Regions from separate parts of the Kitasatospora sp. NPDC004614 genome, predicted to be linked through region 1. Evidence: riboswitches for the same ligand, from Rfam matches in the RefSeq annotation. Region 1 holds a riboswitch; the other holds the start of a gene.
What was found. Region 1 has a riboswitch for S-adenosylmethionine ahead of ACFYST_RS09850 (aminotransferase class V-fold PLP-dependent enzyme). Riboswitches for the same ligand answer to the same signal wherever they lie in the genome.
Positions count from the first base shown of each region.

Region 2: it holds a riboswitch for S-adenosylmethionine, as region 1 does, so the genes downstream of both, thrC (threonine synthase) here and ACFYST_RS09850 (aminotransferase class V-fold PLP-dependent enzyme) in region 1, are expected to answer to the same signal.

Region 1 covers NZ_JBIALR010000003.1:86,813-96,015, forward strand. The annotation lists gene ACFYST_RS09840 (rhomboid family intramembrane serine protease) at 142-945, shown strand; gene ACFYST_RS09845 (Lrp/AsnC ligand binding domain-containing protein) at 942-1,223, shown strand; gene ACFYST_RS09850 (aminotransferase class V-fold PLP-dependent enzyme) at 1,228-2,589, opposite strand; SAM riboswitch class IV at 2,637-2,754, opposite strand; gene trpD (anthranilate phosphoribosyltransferase) at 2,948-4,018, opposite strand; gene ACFYST_RS09860 (hypothetical protein) at 4,149-4,574, opposite strand; gene ACFYST_RS09865 (heme-copper oxidase subunit III) at 4,900-5,520, shown strand; gene ACFYST_RS09870 (c-type cytochrome) at 5,612-6,433, shown strand; gene ACFYST_RS09875 (Rieske 2Fe-2S domain-containing protein) at 6,442-7,497, shown strand; gene ACFYST_RS09880 (cytochrome bc complex cytochrome b subunit) at 7,494-9,155, shown strand.
Region 2 covers NZ_JBIALR010000014.1:135,432-144,634, forward strand. The annotation lists gene ACFYST_RS25960 (cold-shock protein) at 144-350, opposite strand; gene ACFYST_RS25965 (MoaD/ThiS family protein) at 939-1,217, opposite strand; gene thrC (threonine synthase) at 1,250-2,530, opposite strand; SAM riboswitch class I at 2,548-2,676, opposite strand; gene ACFYST_RS25975 (glucosyl-3-phosphoglycerate synthase) at 2,840-3,814, shown strand; gene ACFYST_RS25980 (hypothetical protein) at 3,839-4,327, shown strand; gene ACFYST_RS25985 (trehalose-6-phosphate synthase) at 4,399-5,865, shown strand; gene otsB (trehalose-phosphatase) at 5,911-6,759, opposite strand; gene ACFYST_RS25995 (DUF3263 domain-containing protein) at 6,809-7,036, opposite strand; gene ACFYST_RS26000 (extracellular solute-binding protein) at 7,094-8,356, opposite strand; gene ACFYST_RS26005 (DeoR/GlpR family DNA-binding transcription regulator) at 8,505-9,203, opposite strand, start outside.

The DNA of each region.
Region 1 (9,203 bases):
CTCTCGGCTGGTCCCCGTTTACGGGCCTCCACCCTATTGCCTGTGCCGCGGCGGCCGGATCACCGGTCCACAGCCCGGACGCTCACCCGTCCGGAGCAGCGCCCGGTGTCGCGAGTGCGCCCCCGAGGAATGCTCACCGGCATGGTGCTCTCCGCCCCCGCCCGGGCCGGTTCGCCGACGGCCGGGGGAACCGCCCGCACCCCGGTCGTCGCCCACCTGCTGATCGCGCTGTCCGCGCTGGTCCTGGTGGCCGGCCCGGCCGGTCTGAACCCGGCGTACGGCAGCGGCGACGCCCGGATCTGCGCCGAGCAGCGCTACGAGCACCGCTGGGGCGCGGTGCCCGCCGAGCTGCTGAGCAGCCACCCCCTGACGGCCTCCCAGCTGTCCTCACTCGCCCCGGCGACCCCGGGCTGCACGCTGCCGCCGACCCCCTCCAAGATCCCCGAACTCTCCGTCCTCACTTCACTGTTCGTCCACGCGGGGTGGCTGCACCTGCTGGGCAACCTGCTGTTCCTGTTCGTCTTCGGCCCGGCCGTGGAGGCCCGGCTGGGCCGGGTGCGCTTCCTGGTCGGCTACCTGGCGATCGGCTACCTGGCCACCTACGGCTACGCGGTGGCCGAGGCGCACACCGCGGACGGGATGCGCGCCCTGGTCGGCGCGTCCGGCGCGATCGCGGGGGTGCTGGGCGCGTACCTGCGGCTGTGGCCGAGAGCCCGCGTGACGGTGCTGGTGCCGGTCCTGCTGTTCCTGCCACTGCGTTTCCCGGCCTGGCTGGTGCTCGGCCTGTGGTTCGCGCTGCAGGGCTGGTCCGTCAGTTCGGGCGGCAGCGGGGTGGCCTATCTGGTGCATGTGATCGGCTTCGTGACGGGCTGGCTGTTCGCCTGGGCCGCCCGTCCGGCGGGCGATACCCTTGGCGCACCTTCTCGAACAGGAGTTGCTCAGTGATCACCGCGATCGTCCTCATCAACACCAGCGTCGACCGGATCCCCGAGATCGCCGAGGCGATCGCGGCCATCGAGGGCGTCAGCGAGGTCTACTCCGTCACCGGCACCTACGACCTGGTCGCGATGGTGCGGGTCCGGGGCCACGAGGATCTGGCCGACGTGATCCCCGGCCGTCTCAACAAGGTCCCGGGCGTCTCCAACACCGAGACCCACATCGCCTTCCGCACCTACTCGCAGCACGACCTGGAGGCCGCGTTCTCGCTCGGCCTGGGCGAGTAGCCGCTCAGCGCTGCCGCGTGTCCGCGACGCAGCGCCCGCCCTCGTTGCGGTAGCTCCACCGCGCGCCGTCGGTCACCAGGTCCCGAACGGCCGTCAGGAACCGGTCCAGGTGCTCGACGGGGGTGCCGGCGCCGAAGCTGACCCGGATCGCGTTCAGGCTGCGCTCCCCGGGCAGCGACGGCTCGGGCGCCCCGCACTGGCTGGGCGCGGCGTCCTCCCCGCCCAGCAGCGTCCGCACCAGCGGGTGCGCGCAGAACAGCCCGTCCCGCACGCCGATGCCGTACTCGGCGGACAGCGCGGCCGAGAAGTGCGAGCTGTTCCAGCCGCGCACCACGAAGGACACCACGCCGACCCGGTCGGAGCCCTCACCGAACAGGCTGAGCACCCGCACCTCGGGGATCGCCGCCAGGCCCTCGGTCAGCTTCGCCACCAGCGCCCGCTCCCGGGCCTCCAGCTCCTCGAAGCCCGCCTCGGTGAGCGCCCGGCAGGCCGAGGCGATCGCGTACGCGCCGATCACGTTCGGCGAACCGGCCTCGTGCCGGGCCGGGCCGGTGTGCCACTCCACCGCCACCGAACCGTCCAGCTCCCGGGCCACCGTCCGGCTCGCCCCGCCACCGGCCAGGTACGGCTCCGCCGCGTCCAGCCAGTCCGACCGCCCGGCCAGCACGCCGGCACCGAACGGCGCGTACAGCTTGTGGCCGGAGAACGCGATCCAGTCGACGTCCAGCTCCCGTACCGAGACCCGGTGGTGCGGCGCCAGCTGGGCCGCGTCCAGCACCACCCGGGCGCCGTACCGGTGCGCGACCTCGGTCAGCTCCTTGACCGGCCACAGCTCGCCGGTGACGTTCGACGCCCCGGTCACGCAGAACAGCTTCGGCCCCCCGGCCGCCCCCAGCAGCGCCTCCTCCAGCGCGGCCACCGCCTCGCCGTGCGAACGCGGCGCCCGCAGGTAACGCACCGTCAATCCCTCACGCCGCCACGGCAGCAGCGAAGCGTGGTGCTCGGTCTCGAACGCGAACACCTCGGTCCCGACGGGCACCGCACCGGCCAGCAGGTTCAACGAGTCGGTGGTCGCCCGGGTGAACACCACCTGGTCGCCGTCCCGCAGGTCCAGGAACTCCTCGACGGTCCGGCGGCTCTGCTCGAACAGGTCCGTCGACAGCTGCGACAGGTATCCGGCCCCCCGGTGCACCGACCCGTAGTACGGCGCGTACGCCGCCACGTCCTCCCACACCCGGGCCAGCGCCGGCGCGCTCGCCGCGTAGTCCAGCGCCGCGTACCCGACCTTCTCGCCCGACGCCAACGGCACCTCGACGTCCTGGCCCAGCACGGCCAGCGGCTCACAGATCTCGGCGGTCACAGACATGGATGCACTCCTCCACAGGGTAAGGACCCCGGGGTGCATCAACCGGAAGTCCGCGCTTGCCGCGCAGACGGATCGCCACGCAGCCCGGTCCTCACCCAGGGCACCCCGCCACGGACGGAGGGTTGCCGGACAGCAAGCTGGGGCTTGGCGCTGCCACTCATGACCTGCGCAAGACCATACACGAGCAGCCCACGACCTCAACCCCCGTCCAGAACGTGGACGCCCCACCTCTGACACCCAGTCACATTGGCCCCATCAGGGGCGCGGGGAACTGCGCGACCAGCCCCCCACAAGCGGAAAGATCCGCCCGGGCAGGAGCAACTCCCCTCCCCGGACGGACCGTTGGTTCAAGGCCCCGCTACTGCGTAGCCTCCGCCCACCGCTTCAGCAACTCCCCCGCCGCCCCGGAATCAATCGCCGCAGCCGTCCGCACCATCCCCGCCGCGAGCTGCTCACTCAGCGGCGCGTCCGTCAGCTCCAGCGCCACCAGCGCGGCCGCGCTGTTGAGCAGCACCGCGTCCCGCACCGGCCCGCGCTCCCCGTTCAGCACCCGCCGCGCGACCGCCGCGTTGAACTCCGCGTCGGCGCCTCGCAGCGCCTCGATCCCGACCAGCTCGATCCCGACCTCGCGCGGGTCGAACTGGGTCTCCGTCACCTGCCCGTCCCGGATCACCCAGACGTGCGACGTGGTGGTGATCGTCAGCTCGTCGAGCCCGTCGTCACCCCGGAACACCAGTCCCTGCCCGCCGCGCCGGGCCAGCACGCCGGCGATCAGTCCGGCCAGCCGGGTGTCGAAGCAGCCGACCGCGTGGGCGCCGACCTTGGCGGGGTTGGTGAGCGGGCCGAGGATGTTGAACACCGTGGGGACGGCGAGTTCGGCGCGGGCCTGCGCGGTGTGCCGCATCGAGGGGTGGAACTTGGCGGCGAAGCAGAAGGTCAGCCCGACCTCCTCGGCCACTGCCGCGACCCGCGGGGCCGACAGGTCCAGGTTGATGCCGAGCCGTCCGAGCACGTCCGAGGAGCCGGACGCCGAGGAGGAGGCCCGGTTGCCGTGCTTGACCACCTTCGCGCCGGCCGCCGCGGCGACCACCGCCGACATGGTGGAGATGTTGACGGTCTTGGCGCGGTCGCCGCCGGTGCCGACGATGTCGACGGCCGGCCCGGGGATGTCCAGCGGCACGGCGTGCGCGTACATCGCCTCGACCAGGCCGGAGATCTCCTCGACCGTCTCGCCCTTGCCGCGCAGCGCGATCAGGAAGCCGGCCACCTGCACGGGGCTGGCCTCGCCGCTCATGATCCGGTCCATCGCCCAGGCGGTGTCGGCCTGCGCGAGGTCCTCGCCGCGCATCAGGGCCATCAGGAGGTCGGGCCAGGAGCGAACCACCTGCGCGGGGTCGCTACCGCCGTTCGCAGAGTGCACGTTCACCATGGCCGTCTCCAGCTCTCGTCTTGTCGCAGAGGAATGGAGTCAGCCTATCGAGCGCGCGGGGACGGCCGCCCTTACTTGCCGTCCCCTTCTCTCCAGTTGAGACGCCGGCTGAGACAGCTGCCGGAAAGCGTCAGCGCGCGGCCGGTGCCCGCCGGGCCACCCGAGCCCGCAGCAGCGTGGTCGCGGCGTCGGCCAGCGCCACCGGGTCGACGGGGTGCGAGATCGCCGCGTCGGCCCGGGACCAGGCGGCCAGCCAGGAGTCCTGCGGGCGGCCGATCAGCACCAGCACCGGCGGGCAGCCGTAGATCTCGTCCTTCAGCTGCCGGGTGAGGCCGAGTCCGCCCGCGGGCACCGCCTCGCCGTCCAGCACGCACAGGTCGACGCCGCCCTTCTCCAGGGCCCGGAGCACCGCGGGGGCGGTGGCGCACTCCACGTACTCCAGGGCGGGGACGTCCCCGGCGGGGCGGGGGCCGAGAGCGAGGGTCACCTGCTCACGGGTGTTGCGGTCGTCGCTGTAGACGAGAACGGTGAGCGTCTCGTCGGAGTGCTGCGCCATGTCCCCTGCTTCCTGGTGCTCGTCCTCTTATATGTGTCCACTGTGTTCGCGCGGACCGCGACTGCGCGCGGCCCCCGGCCGAACGGCCCAGTGTGACCCGGACCACGTCCTGGGACGGATGCTACTCCGGCGGGCCCGTCCTGAAGAGACCCCGACGCGATCTCGCTCAAGCCGCCGCGCCACCGGCTCACCCCGGCAGCCCAGTTCGCTCACCCGGCCCGAACAACCATCAGAAAACGGACCGGGGTCGAGGCGGGCATACCGCACGCACCGGACACTCCGAGGGAGACCCCCCGGCGTGAAGACGGAATAAGGGACCGACATAATGTCCGTCGTGGCGACAGCAACAGCAACAGAAACCGGACACGCGCACGGAGCGGTCAACAGGCCGAACCTGGTCAGCGTGGGAACCATTGTCTGGCTGAGCTCGGAGCTGATGTTCTTCGCGGCCCTGTTCGCGATGTACTTCACCCTCCGCTCGGTCAAGGGCGCCGAGTTCTGGCACGAGAAGGCCCATGCCCTCAACGTGCCCTTCTCCTCGGTCAACACCACGATCCTGGTGCTCTCCTCGCTCACCTGCCAGCTCGGCGTGTTCGCCGCCGAGCGCGGTGACGTGAAGAAGCTGCGTTCCTGGTTCGTGGTCACCTTCGTGATGGGCGCCATCTTCATCGGCGGCCAGATCTTCGAGTACACCGAGCTGGTCAAGAAGGACGGCCTTTCGCTGTCCTCCGACCCGTACGGCACGGTGTTCTACCTGACCACCGGCTTCCACGGACTCCACGTGACGGGTGGTCTGATCGCCTTCCTGCTGGTCCTCGGCCGGACCTACGCGGCGCGGCGCTTCACCCACGAGCAGGCCACTGCGGCGATCGTGGTGTCGTACTACTGGCACTTCGTCGACGTTGTGTGGATCGGCCTGTTCGCGACCATCTACCTGATCAAGTAACAGCCGCCCCGCCCCTGACCCGGCGTCGTTCCGACGCATGGGAGTCGGGGGCAGGCTGCTGCCGACCAGATCCTGACACCGGGGTTATTCCGTGAAAAAGCTCTCCGCACGACGGCGCCACCCACTGGCGGCGGTCGTCGTTCTACTTCTCGCCCTGGCGGCCACCGGGGGGCTGTACGCCGCTTTCGCGCCCGCCGAGAAGGCGCAGGCCGACAGCTCCTCGCAGTCGCTCGCCATCGACGAGGGCAAGAAGCTCTTCGCCGTCGGCTGCTCCTCCTGCCACGGCCTGAACGGCCAGGGCACTTCTGACGGTCCGTCGCTGGTCGGCGTCGGCTCTGCTGCTGTCGACTTCCAGGTCGGCACCGGCCGCATGCCGGCCCAGCAGCCGGGCGCGCAGGTCCCGCGCAAGAAGACCGTCTACGCCCAGTCCGAGATCGACCAGCTGGCCGCCTACGTGGCCTCGCTGGGCCCGGGCCCGGTCACTCCGACCACGGAGCAGTACCAGCCGTCCGAGGACAAGGTCACCAACGCCGAGCAGGTCGCCAAGGGTGGCGAGCTGTTCCGCACCAACTGCGCCCAGTGCCACAACTTCGCCGGCAAGGGCGGCGCGCTGAGCGAGGGCAAGTACGCCCCGTCCCTTGAGGGCGTGGACTCCAAGCACATCTACGAGGCCATGCAGACCGGCCCGCAGAACATGCCTTCGTTCCCCGACACCACCATGCCGGAGGAGCAGAAGCGCGAGATCATCGCGTACGTCCAGAACACCAACAACGCGCCGAACCCCGGTGGTCTGGCCCTGGGTAGCCTCGGCCCCTTCACCGAGGGCCTGTTCGCCTGGATCTTCGGTATCGGCGTGCTGATCGCGATCGCGATCTGGGTCGCCGCCCACACCACCAAGGCCAAGAAGTCATGAGCCACGACATGTCAGAGAACCTGCCGGAGGCGCACGACGCCTCCCACGGCGCTGAGGTCGTCTCCCACGACGACCCGTTCGCCGACCCGGGCCTGCCGGCCCACGAGCCGCGTCGGACCGACATCGACGAGCGGGCCGCCAAGCGGGCCGAGCGCCAGGTGTCGCTGATGTTCGTGGTGTCGATGCTGGCGACCATCGGCTTCATCGCGTCCTACGCCGCGATCGACGCCGACAAGCTCGTCTACATCTTCCCGCTGGGTCACGTCAGCGCCCTCAACTTCGCCCTGGGCATGACCCTCGGCGTGGCGCTGTTCTGCATCGGCGCGGGCGCGGTCCACTGGGCCCGCACCCTGATGTCGGACCACGAGCTGCCGGCCGAGCGTCACCCGATCGAGGCCTCCGACGAGGTCCGCAACGACGTCATCGAGCAGTTCAAGACCGGTGCCGCGGAGTCCGGCTTCGGCCGCCGCAAGATGATCCGCAACACCCTGATCGGCTCGATGGCCCTGGTGCCGCTGTCCGGTGTGGTGCTGCTGCGCGACCTCGGCCCGCTGCCGGAGAAGAAGCTCCTCGACACCGGCTGGGTCGAGGCGACCCCGGCCAAGCCGATCCGCCTGGTCAACATGAACACCGACCAGCCGATGAAGCCCGAGGACATCATTCAGGGCTCGCTGACCTTCGCCAAGCCGCACGGCCTGGAGGAGTCGGACGAGGCCTTCCAGCAGCAGATCGCCAAGGACGCCCTGATGCTCGTCCGGATCGCTCCGGAGGACATCAAGGACGCCAAGTCCGCCGGCCTGGGCTTCGAGGGCATCCTCGCCTACTCGAAGATCTGCACCCACGTCGGCTGCCCGATCTCGCTGTACGAGCAGCAGACCCACCACGCGCTCTGCCCCTGCCACCAGTCGACCTTCGACCTGGCGGACGGCGCTCGCGTCATCTTCGGCCCGGCCGGCCACCCGCTGCCCCAGCTGAAGATCACCACCGATGAGCAGGGCTTCCTGATCGCCACCGGCGACTTCGACGAGCCCGTCGGCCCGAGTTACTGGGAGCGCAAGCGATGAGCACCGCGAGCGGCACCACCACTGGTGCCTCCAAGCCGGCCAGCACGCGCGCCAAGCCCGCCAACAAGGCCGAGGCGACCGCGGACTGGGTCGACGGCCGGCTGGGGATCTACTCCCTGGCCAAGGCCAACCTGCGCAAGATCTTCCCGGACCACTGGTCCTTCATGCTCGGTGAGATCTGCCTCTACAGCTTCATCATCATCATCCTCACGGGTGTGTACCTGACGCTGTTCTTCAAGCCGAGCATGGCGGAGACCGTCTACCACGGTTCCTACCTGCCGCTGAACGGCATCCGGATGTCGGAGGCCTACGCCTCCACGGTCGACATCAGCTTCGAGATCCGCGGCGGTCTGCTGATCCGCCAGATCCACCACTGGGCCGCGCTGGTCTTCGTCGCCGCGATGTTCGTGCACATGATGCGCGTCTTCTTCACCGGCGCGTTCCGCAAGCCCCGCGAGATCAACTGGCTGTTCGGCTTCCTGCTGCTGTGCCTGGGCTTCTTCGACGGCTTCTTCGGCTACTCGCTGCCGGACGACCTGCTGTCGGGTACCGGTATCCGCTTCATGGAAGGCGCGATCCTGGCGGTGCCGATCGTCGGCACCTACATCCAGATGTTCCTGTTCGGCGGCGAGTTCCCGGGCACCGACATCATCCCGCGCTTCTTCACCATCCACGTGCTGCTCATCCCGGGCATCATGCTGGGCCTGCTGGTCGCGCACCTGATCCTGGTCTTCTACCACAAGCACACCCAGTGGGCGGGCCCGGGCAAGACCGAGAAGAACGTCGTCGGCATGCCGCTGATGCCGGTCTACATGGCCAAGGCCGGTGGCTTCTTCTTCCTGGTGTTCGGCATCATCGCGGTGATGTCGGCGGTCGCCACCATCAACCCGGTGTGGGCGTACGGCCCGTACCGTCCGGACCAGGTGTCGACCGACGCCCAGCCCGACTGGTACATGGGCTTCGCCGAAGGCCTGATCCGCTTCATGCCGGGCTGGGAGATCTCCGTCTGGGGCGGCCACACCCTGAACCTGGGTGTGTTCATCCCGCTGATGATCTTCCCGCTGGTCCTGGTCGCGATCGCGGTCTACCCGTTCATCGAGTCCTGGATCACCGGCGACAAGCGCGAGCACCACATCCTGGACCGCCCGCGCAACGCTCCGGTCCGTACCGGGCTCGGCGCGGCCTGGATCTCGCTGTACCTGGTCCTGCTGGTCGGCGGTGGCAACGACCTGTTCGCCACGCACCTGCACATGTCGATCAACACGATCACCTACATGGTCCGTGTCGGCTTCTTCGTGGTGCCGGTCATCACCTTCTTCGTCACCAAGCGCTGGTGCCTCGGCCTGCAGCGCCGCGACAAGGAGAAGGTGCTGCACGGCCGCGAGTCGGGCATCATCAAGCGCCTGCCGCACGGTGAGTTCGTCGAGGTCCACACGCCGCTGTCGCAGAAGGACCTGCACACCCTCACCTCGCACGAGCAGCCCCAGCCGCTGGAGCTGCCCGCCGAGACCGACGAGAACGGTGTGGCCCGCAAGGCCGGCCTGGTCGCCAAGACCCGGACGAAGCTCTCCGAGGGCTACTACGGCGAGGGCAACCAGATCGCCAAGCCCACCTCCGAGGAGTACCTGGAGATCACCAGCGGCCACGGCCACCACTGATCCCTAGCTGTCACGCCACGTCAGAACCCCCATCGGCTTCGGCCGGTG
Region 2 (9,203 bases), on a different contig from region 1:
CAAGCCCATTCGCCGCGCTCCGACGCCCCTCCCGGGAAACCCGCAGGCAGGCCCGGGAACGCCGACAGGCCCGGACCCGGACGCGTCGCGCCGGGGCCGGACCTGCCGGGTCATAGCTGTGGTGTGTGCGGTCTACCGGGCCGTCAGGCGCCCGCGGCGCGGACCATGTCGGCCTGCGGACCCTTCTGCCCCTGCGAGATCTCGAACTCGACCCGCTGGCCCTCTTCCAGGGTGCGGTAGCCGTCCATCTGGATCGCGCTGTAGTGGACGAACACGTCCGCTCCACCGTCGACCGCGATGAAGCCGTAGCCCTTCTCGGCGTTGAACCACTTGACGGTGCCCTGAGCCATTCCGAACTCCCCTTGTGCTGTGCTGGCCCTTCAGAGATCCGCGGGACGCGGACCCGGAGGTCTGGAAGGCCGGCCTGTGGGGACTCCCCCCCGCACGGCGCAGCCTCGTGTCGCGGCTGAATGTATCCGGATATGCGCCCTCTGCAACAGGCCCTAATTTCACGGAAAGTCCGTACCCCACACCGGATATGACGGGTCGAAAGGTATATGGCCCGACAATTGCCACCGGACATAACGGACGTGTCGCCGCAAATCGTCGAAAGAATTCTGACGGCGGCCTGACAGGTCGGGCGGTGAACGGTCCGGCGCATGTCTCAGAGCGCGGGACGGGACGGGGCCGGCGCGAGGTGCGGTGCGGGAAAAATCGAGGATTGGAACGGGCCGTGGCGGGGAACGGCTCCACCGGCACTCTACTCCCCCGCGAACGCGGGAATTCCAGCGACCCGCCAGGTCGGAATCACGGCTGCCCGCGCGCCCGGCCGATGTGCGAAGCCGCCGCCGGGCGGCTCGGAAATCGAATTCCGAGCCCGCGCCCGACGGCGGCGGAACGAATACGCGGGGCGGCCCCACCGGCCGCCCGGAGCTGCCTCAGCAGCCGCCGGCCACCGCCGGAATGATCGACACCGAGGCGCCGTCCTTGATCTCGGTCTCCAGGCCCTCGGCGAAGCGCACGTCGTCGTCGTTGACGTACACGTTCACGAAGCGGCGCAGCTTACCGGTGTCGTCCAGCAGGCGGGCGGCGATGCCGGTGTGGTTCGCCTCCAGGTCGGCGATGACGGCTGCCAGGGTGGCGCCCTCGGCGGTCACCTCGGCGGCGCCGCCGGTGTAGGTGCGGAGGATGGTGGGGATGCGGACGGTGGCGCTCATGGGGGTGCTCCTAGAAGAAAGTCGTGGGGGGATCAGGCGGAGACGAGACCGGCGGCGCGGAAGGACTCCAGCGTCGGGCGGATCACTGCGGTCATGCCGGAGTCGGCGACCGCGTCGAGGGTCTTCAGGCCGTCGCCGGTGTTGATCGCGACGGTCTCCTTGCTCGGGTCGAGCTGCCCGGTCTCGACCAGCTTCTTCAGCACGCCGACGGTGACGCCGCCCGCGGTCTCGGCGAAGATGCCCTCGGTGCGGGCCAGCAGCTTGATCGCCTCGACCACCTGCGCGTCGGTGACGTCCTCGACCGCGCCGCCGGTGCGGCGGGCGATGTCGAGCACGTACGGGCCGTCGGCGGGGTTGCCGATCGCCAGCGACTTGGCGATGGTGTCCGGCTTGACCGGCTTGATCACGTCGCGGCCGGCCTTGAAGGCGGCGGAGACCGGGGAGCAGCCCTCGGCCTGGGCGCCGAAGATCTTGTAGGGGCGGTCCTCGACCAGGCCGAGCTTGATCAGCTCCTGAAGCCCCTTGTCGATCTTGGTGAGCTGGGAGCCGGAGGCGATCGGGATGACGATCTGCTCGGGCAGCCGCCAGCCGAGCTGCTCGCAGATCTCGTACGCCAGGGTCTTGGAGCCCTCGCCGTAGTACGGGCGCAGGTTGACGTTGACGAAGCCCCAGCCCTCGCCGGCCGGGTCGCCGATCAGCTCCGAGCAGAACCGGTTCACGTCGTCGTAGTTGCCGTCGATGCCGACCAGCTCGCCGCCGTACACCCCGGCCATCACGACCTTGCCCTGCTCCAGGTCGTGCGGGATGAACACACAGGACTTGAAGCCGGCCCGGGCCGCGGCGGCGCCCACCGCGCCCGCCAGGTTGCCGGTGGACGAGCAGGACAGCGTGGTGAACCCGAAGGCGCGGGCGGCCTCGATCGCGCAGGCCACCACCCGGTCCTTGAACGAGTGGGTGGGGTTGCCGGAGTCGTCCTTGATGTGCAGCTGCGCGGTGAAGCCCAGCTCGCGGCCCAGGTTGTCGGCCTTCACCAGCGGGGTCCAGCCCGGGTTCAGGTTCGGCTTGCCCGCGACGTCGGCGGGGACGGGCAGCAGCGGGGCGTAGCGCCAGATCGACGCCGGGCCGGCCTCGATCCGCTTGCGCAGTTCCTCGGCGTCGTAGCCGGCGTAGTCGTAGGCGATCTCCAGCGGGCCGAAGCACTCCAGGCACGCGAAGCTCGGGCCGAGCGGGAAGCGGGTGCCGCACTCGCGACAGGACAGTGCGGTGGCCGGACCGAGGTCGACGGCGGCAGGTGCGGGGGTGTCAACAGCCATGATGGCGAGGCCCTTTCTCCTCATCTTCCCCGGGACGCGGTCGCGCCCGGGCCGGAATTGGCACCTGTCCCGCCGGGCCTGCTGGGCCGCGCGGGAGGGTTGCCGGGACTTCAACGGGCCGTTCCCTCAGTCCCTCTGGATGAGCTGTATGAAGTTGTGGTCGTACGCTGCGAGCGACCCCGGCGTGCGAAGGTCCGAGCGCAGTACGAAGACTGTAACGGAAGGCCGGTGCGGTCGAACCCCACCGTCCGACAACCGAGACAGAGCGAGACAGGGAGCGAGATCTTGGCCGAGCAGCCCGAGCCCGGGATACTGCCGGAAGTGGCCGACTGGCTGCGCCGCCGGTCCTGGACGGCCACCGACCGGCCGCTCGACCGGCTGCTCGCCGCCAAGCGCGCCGCCGGCCCGGCCGGCACCGTCAGCGTGGTGCTGCCCGCCCTGGACGAGGAACCCACCGTCGGCGAGATCGTCACCACCATCCGCACCGAACTGATGGAACGCGTCCCGCTGGTCGACGAACTGCTGGTGGTCGACTCCGGCTCGGTCGACGGCACCGCCGCCGCCGCGGCCGCCGCCGGCGCCCGGGTGGTGCACCGCGACGCCATCCTGCCCCGGCTGCCCGCCGCCCCCGGCAAGGGCGAGGTGCTGTGGCGCTCACTGCTCGCCAGCAGCGGCGCGATCGTCTGCTACATCGACGCCGACCTGCGCGAATTCGACCCGGCGTTCGTCTCCGGCATCATCGGCCCCCTGCTCACCGACCCCGACCTGCACCTGGTCAAGGCCATGTACGACCGCCCGTTCGAGGCCGACGGCGCCGTCGTCCCGGCCGGCGGCGGCCGGGTCACCGAACTGGTCGCCCGCCCCCTGCTCAACCTGCACTGGCCGCAGCTGGCCGGCTTCGTCCAGCCGCTCGGCGGCGAGTACGCGGCCCGCCGCAGCCTGCTCGAACAGCTGCCCTTCCCGACCGGCTACGGCGTCGAACTCGGCCTGCTGGTCGACGCGTTGGAACTGGTCGGGCTCGACGCGCTGGCCCAGGTCGACGTCGGCGTCCGGCACCACCGCCACCAGGACGGCCAGGCCCTCGGCCGGATGGCCGCCACCATCTACCGCACCGCCCTGGAACGCCTCGACCGCGCCCACCGCCTCAAGGCCGACCCCGACCTGGTCCGCCCCCTGCTCACCCAGTACACGCGCACCGCCACCGGCTTCACCCCCCGCACCCACCCCGTCCCCGCCGCCGAGCGCCCCCCGATGATCACCGTCCCCGAGTACCGCAACCGCTGACCGCCGCCCCACGTCCGTCCCGGCATGGACCCCACCCCGGAAGCCGAACCCGCGCCCGCCGCTGCCGGTTCCGGCGCCGGCATCGGCTGCCTCGCCCTGCTGCTCGCGCCCGTCCTCGGCTTCACGGTCGAGTCCCGGGTGCTGCGGCTGATCGAGGACACCTGGTCCGGCTGCCTGAACATGGCCTGGCCGGTCACCTACGACCTGACCGACGACGCCCGGTTCAACCTGCTCAACTCGTACGAGTGCGGCTACCTGTTCCTGCCGCCCCTCGCCGTCCTGCTCGCCCTGTACCTCACCCGCCGCTCCCCCGGCCTGCTCACCCGGGCGCTCGCCGCGGCCTTCGCCGCCCTGCTCACCGCACTCGCCGTCGCCGCCGTCGACATGGAGCACAACCTCACCCCGCCGCGCGGGTGGTACCTGCCCGGGAAGTGCCCGGACGGCCGCCCGCCGTGGCTGCCCGACTTCCTGCCCGCCCGCGACTCCGGCCCGCCGACCGACCATCGCGGCTGACGCCCGCTGTTCACCCGTCGCGGGCCGCGCCGGGTGGTTTGGTCGGCTGGTCGCACGGCAAGGTTGGCTGTATGGCCGATCACGCGTCCGAACGCCCCACGCAGTCCGGAGCCGCCCCGATCCTGGTGGCCTCCAACCGCGGCCCGGTGTCCTTCCGCACGGAGGACGATGGCACGCTGAGCCTCCGCAGAGGCGGCGGCGGCCTGGTCTCCGGGCTCTCCGCGATCGACGACCCGAACGCCGTCTGGGTCTGCGCCGCCCTCTCCGACGCCGACCGCACCGCCGCCCGGCGGGCCCCCGACGGGCGCCTCGACCGGGCCGGCCACGACGTCGGCGGACAGGCCGTCCGGATGCTGGACATCGATCCGGAGACCTTCGCCCTTGCCTACAACGGCGTCGCCAACTCCACCCTGTGGTTCGTCCACCACCTGCTGTACGACATCCCCACCAAACCCGCCTTCGACGCCGGCTTCCGCACCGAATGGGCCGCCTACCAGGCCTACAACACCGCCTTCGCCGAGGCCCTCGCCGCCGAGGCCGCCCCCGGCGCCGCCGTCCTGGTGCAGGACTACCACCTCTCGCTGACCCCCGCGCTGCTCCGCGAACTCCGCCCCGACCTGCGCATCGGCCACTTCTCGCACACCCCCTGGGCGCCGCCCGAGTACTACCGGCTGCTGCCCGACGACGTCGCCGCCGAAGTCCTCCGCGGCATCCTCGGCGCCGACCGCGCCGCCTTCCTCACCCGCCGCTGGGCCCTCGCCTTCGCCGACTGCTGCGAAGCCGTCATCGGCGCGAGCGTCGACCGCGACGTCCTCGCCGTCACGTACGCCGGCCGCACCACACGGCTCGGCGTCCACGGCCTCGGCGCCGACGCCGAGTTCCTGCGCGAACGCGCCCACCGGCCCGACGTCGACGAACGCCTCGCCGCCCTGCGCGAAGCCGTCGGCGACCGGCGCACCATCGTCCGGGTCGACCGCACCGAACTCAGCAAGAACATCGTCCGCGGCCTGCTCGCCTACCGGCACCTGCTGCGCACCCGCCCCGAATGGCACGACCGGGTCGTCCACATCGCCTTCGCCTACCCCTCGCGCACCGACCTCGCCGAGTACCGCGAGTACACCGCCGAAGTGCGGCGGCTCGCCGAGGAGATCAACGCCGAGTTCGCCACCGGCGACTGGCAGCCGCTCATCCTGCACGTCGACGACGACTTCCCGCGCTCCCTCGCCGCGTACCGGCTCGCCGACGTCGCCCTGGTCAACCCCGTCCGCGACGGCATGAACCTGGTCGCCAAGGAAGTCCCCGTCGTCTCCGACCACGGCTGCGCCCTGGTCCTCTCCCGCGAGGCCGGCGCCCACGCGGAACTCGCCGACGACGCGATCACCATCAACCCCTTCGACGTCATCGCCACCGCCGACGCCCTGGCCCAGGCCCTCACCATGCCCCCCGCCGACCGCGCCGACCGCACCAAGCGCCTGGCGTCCGCGGCGACGGCACTGCCTCCGCAGCAGTGGTTCCTGGACCAGCTCCACGCGCTGTAGGAGCGGTTGGGCGCGTAAGCGGGCTTGCGCTTGTCGCACCCCCGCTTACGCGCCCAACAGCTCCGCCAGCTCACTGAGCAGGTCCACCACCCCCGCCGGCCCCGCCACCACCAGGTCCGCGCGATCGGCCAGCTCGCGGACGGGGGCCTCGCCGGTGACGGGGCCGCTGCACACCAGCAGGCCGGGGTGGCCGTCCTTCCGGCGCGACTCGACCTCCTCGTACGCGGCGACGTCCCCGAGATCGTCGCCCGCGAACAGCACCGGCCCGGCTTCCCGTTCGGCGAGGAACTTCCGCAGGGCGACGCCCTTGTCGACGCCGGGGGGGCGCAGTTCGAGGACCATCCGGCCGGGTTCGACCACCAGGCCGTGCCGCGCGGCCAGTTCGGCCAACGGGGCGCGCAGGCGCGCGAGTTCACCGTCGGGGTCGTCCGCCCGCCGGGTGTGCACCGCCAGCGCCCGTTCCTTGTCCTCCACGGAAACGCCGCCGGCAGCCTTCAACTCCCCCAGCAGCGAAGGAAGTTCGCCCCGAACGGCAGCAACCCCCGGCGGCGCCGGCGCCGCCGTGACGGCACCGGTCCGCGCGTCCCAGCGTTCCGCGCCGTAGTGGCCGAGGACGGTGAGGTGCTCGAGCCCGGCGACAGCCCCGAAGCCGCCGTACGCGGCAGCGGTCGCCGCGGGCCGGCCGGTGACGATGACGACCGAGCCGACCAGCGGGGCGAGCGCGGTGAGGGCGGGGACGACGCCGGGGTGGGCGCGGGCCCTCTCGGGGTCGGCGACGATCGGGGCGAGCGTGCCGTCGAAGTCGAGTCCCACGACCGCGGAGCGCGGGTCGGCGAGCAGGCCCGCCAGTCCGGCCCGCCCTGCCTGGGACGTGATCTGCTCAGCAATTCCCATGGCCCCGACGCTACCCGGCCGGGGCCCCCGGCGGGCCCTGATCGCGTCACTACCGGGCGTCACGCCGCCCCTGCCGCACCCGCCGCAGCCGGTTGACCAGGACGGGTGCGTGGGCGAGTGCCTCCGGCCGGTCGAGCAGGGCGTTGAGCAGCTGGTAGTAGCGGGTGGCGGAGATGCCGAGTTCCTGCCGGATCGCCTGTTCCTTGGCGCCGGCGGTCCGCCACCCGCGTGCTTCCAGTTCGAGTACCGCCCGGTCGCGGTCGGTCAGTTCGGCCATGCGTCCAGGCTAAGCACCAGGACCGTCAGCCCCCGGCCGGGCGCCGCGCCGCGGCCGTCAGCCCTTGCGGGCCCGCGACGCCTCGGCCGCGGCGGCGGACTGGAGGTCGCCGAGCACGTCCGTCGTGCCGGGCCGCACGGCCTCGCCGATGCGCTGCTTGAGCATGCTGGAGACCTTGTCCCAGGACGGGTCGCCGAGCGGGTAGAAGTTGGCGCTGGGCAGCGCGTTGAGGAACTCATTGAGGTCCTTGTGCCCGGGGTTGGCGGACATCTCCTCGAGGGTGTCCTGGGTGACGGGCAGCATGTTGTACTGCTCGTCGAACTTGATGGTGTTCTCCTTCGTGTAGGCGAAGTCGAGGAACTTCTTGATCTCCGCCCGGTGGCCGTTCGCCTTGAACGCCATCACCCAGTCGGCGACGCCGAGGGTCGAGGGCTTGACGCCGGTGTCCTTGCGCGGGATCACCGCGGTGCCGTACTGGATGTTCCCCGCGACGGCCTTGCTGATCAGCCCGGGGTGGCCGTTGAGCATGGCGGCCTTGCCGGCCCCAAAGTCCGCGAACGCGGCCTTGCGGTCGACCTTGGCCGGGTCGTCGTAGGTGAGGCGCTTCTCGACCAGATTGGTGCGCAGCCAGTTGAAGGTGGCGCGGTTCGCCTGGCTGTCGATGGTGTAGTTGCCGGCGACGTCGGAGAGTCCGCCGCCACCGCTCATGGTCCAGATCATCGCCTCGCCCTGGGCCTCCTCGGGGCCGAGCGGCAGCGCGTACGGGATGACGCCGGGGACCCTGGCCTTGATCAGTTCGGCGTCGCGGCGGACGTCGTCCCAGGTGACGGGCGGGTTGGCGATGCCGGCCTTGGCGAAGATGTCCTTGTTGTAGAAGAAGACCCGGCTGGAGGAGATGAACGGGATGCCGTACTGGCTTCCGAGCACCTGGCCGGCCTTGGCGAAGGAGTCGAGCAGGTTGACCTGGGTGCGGTTGGAGAGCACGTCGCCGGCCGGGTAGAGGCGGTTGGCGGCGACCTGCTCGGCATAGCCGCCGGTCTGCGCGATGTCGGGGGTGTTGCCCTTGGCGATCAGGTCGGCGAGGTGCTTGTCGATGTCGTTCCAGCTGACCACGTCGACCTTGACCTTGATGCCGGCGTTGGCGGCCTCGAAGCGGCGGGCCAGGTCGTTCCAGTAGACCGAGCTGGAGTTGGCCTCGTTGTCGCCGTAGTCGGCTGCGACCAGGTTGAGCGTGACACCCCCCGACATGTCCAGGACTCCGCAGCCGGTGAGCAGCAGGGATCCGACGATGGGCAGGGGGAGCAGCGCTGATCGCTTCACGGATGGACCGCCTTCGTAAGGGTTACAGCGTGACCCTGACAGGCGTCCGACGGCCCGGTCCAGGCTTGTCGGAACGGAGTTAACGAAGTGTCACATCCAGTTGCGCTCAGTGTGACGGACCATCAGAAACTGTCCGATTATAGGACGTTCACGCCTTCAGAACGGTGACCCCTGCGTCGGCGAAGGCGGCCGCCACCGGGTCGGGGACCTGGTCGTCGGTGACCAGGATGTCCACCCGGTCCAGGCCGCAGATCCGGGCGAAGGCGCGATGGCCCAGCTTGGAGGAGTCGGCGGCCACCACCACCCGGCGGGCCCGCTCGGCGAGCAGCCGGTTGACCGCCGCCTCGCCCTCGTGGTGGGCGGTGGCGCCGTGCTCGGCGTCGATCGCGTCCACGCCCAGCACCGTGGTGTCCAGGGTGAGTTCGCCGAGCACCTGGGCGGCCAGCGGGCCGATCAGCTCGTACGACTGCGGGCGGGCGACGCCGCCGGTGACCACGATCTTCACCTGCGGGCGGACCGTCAGCTCGTTGGCGATGTTGAGCGCGTTGGTGACCACGGTGAGGCTCTGCCCGTTCTCGGGGTGCTCGGCCAGGTCGGGGCGGACGGCGAGGGCGCGGGCCACCTCGGTGGTGGTGGTGCCGCCGTTCAGGCCGACCACTTCGCCGGGCGCGATCAGGCCGGCCACCAGGGCGCCGATCCGCTGCTTGGCGTCGGCGTTGCGGGCGGTCTTGTAGCGCAGCGGCAGATCGTAGGAGACGCTGTGCGCCACCGCGCCGCCCCGGGTGCGGGTGACCATCTGCTGGCGGGCCAGCTGGTCGAGGTCGCGCCGGATGGTCGCGGCCGAGAC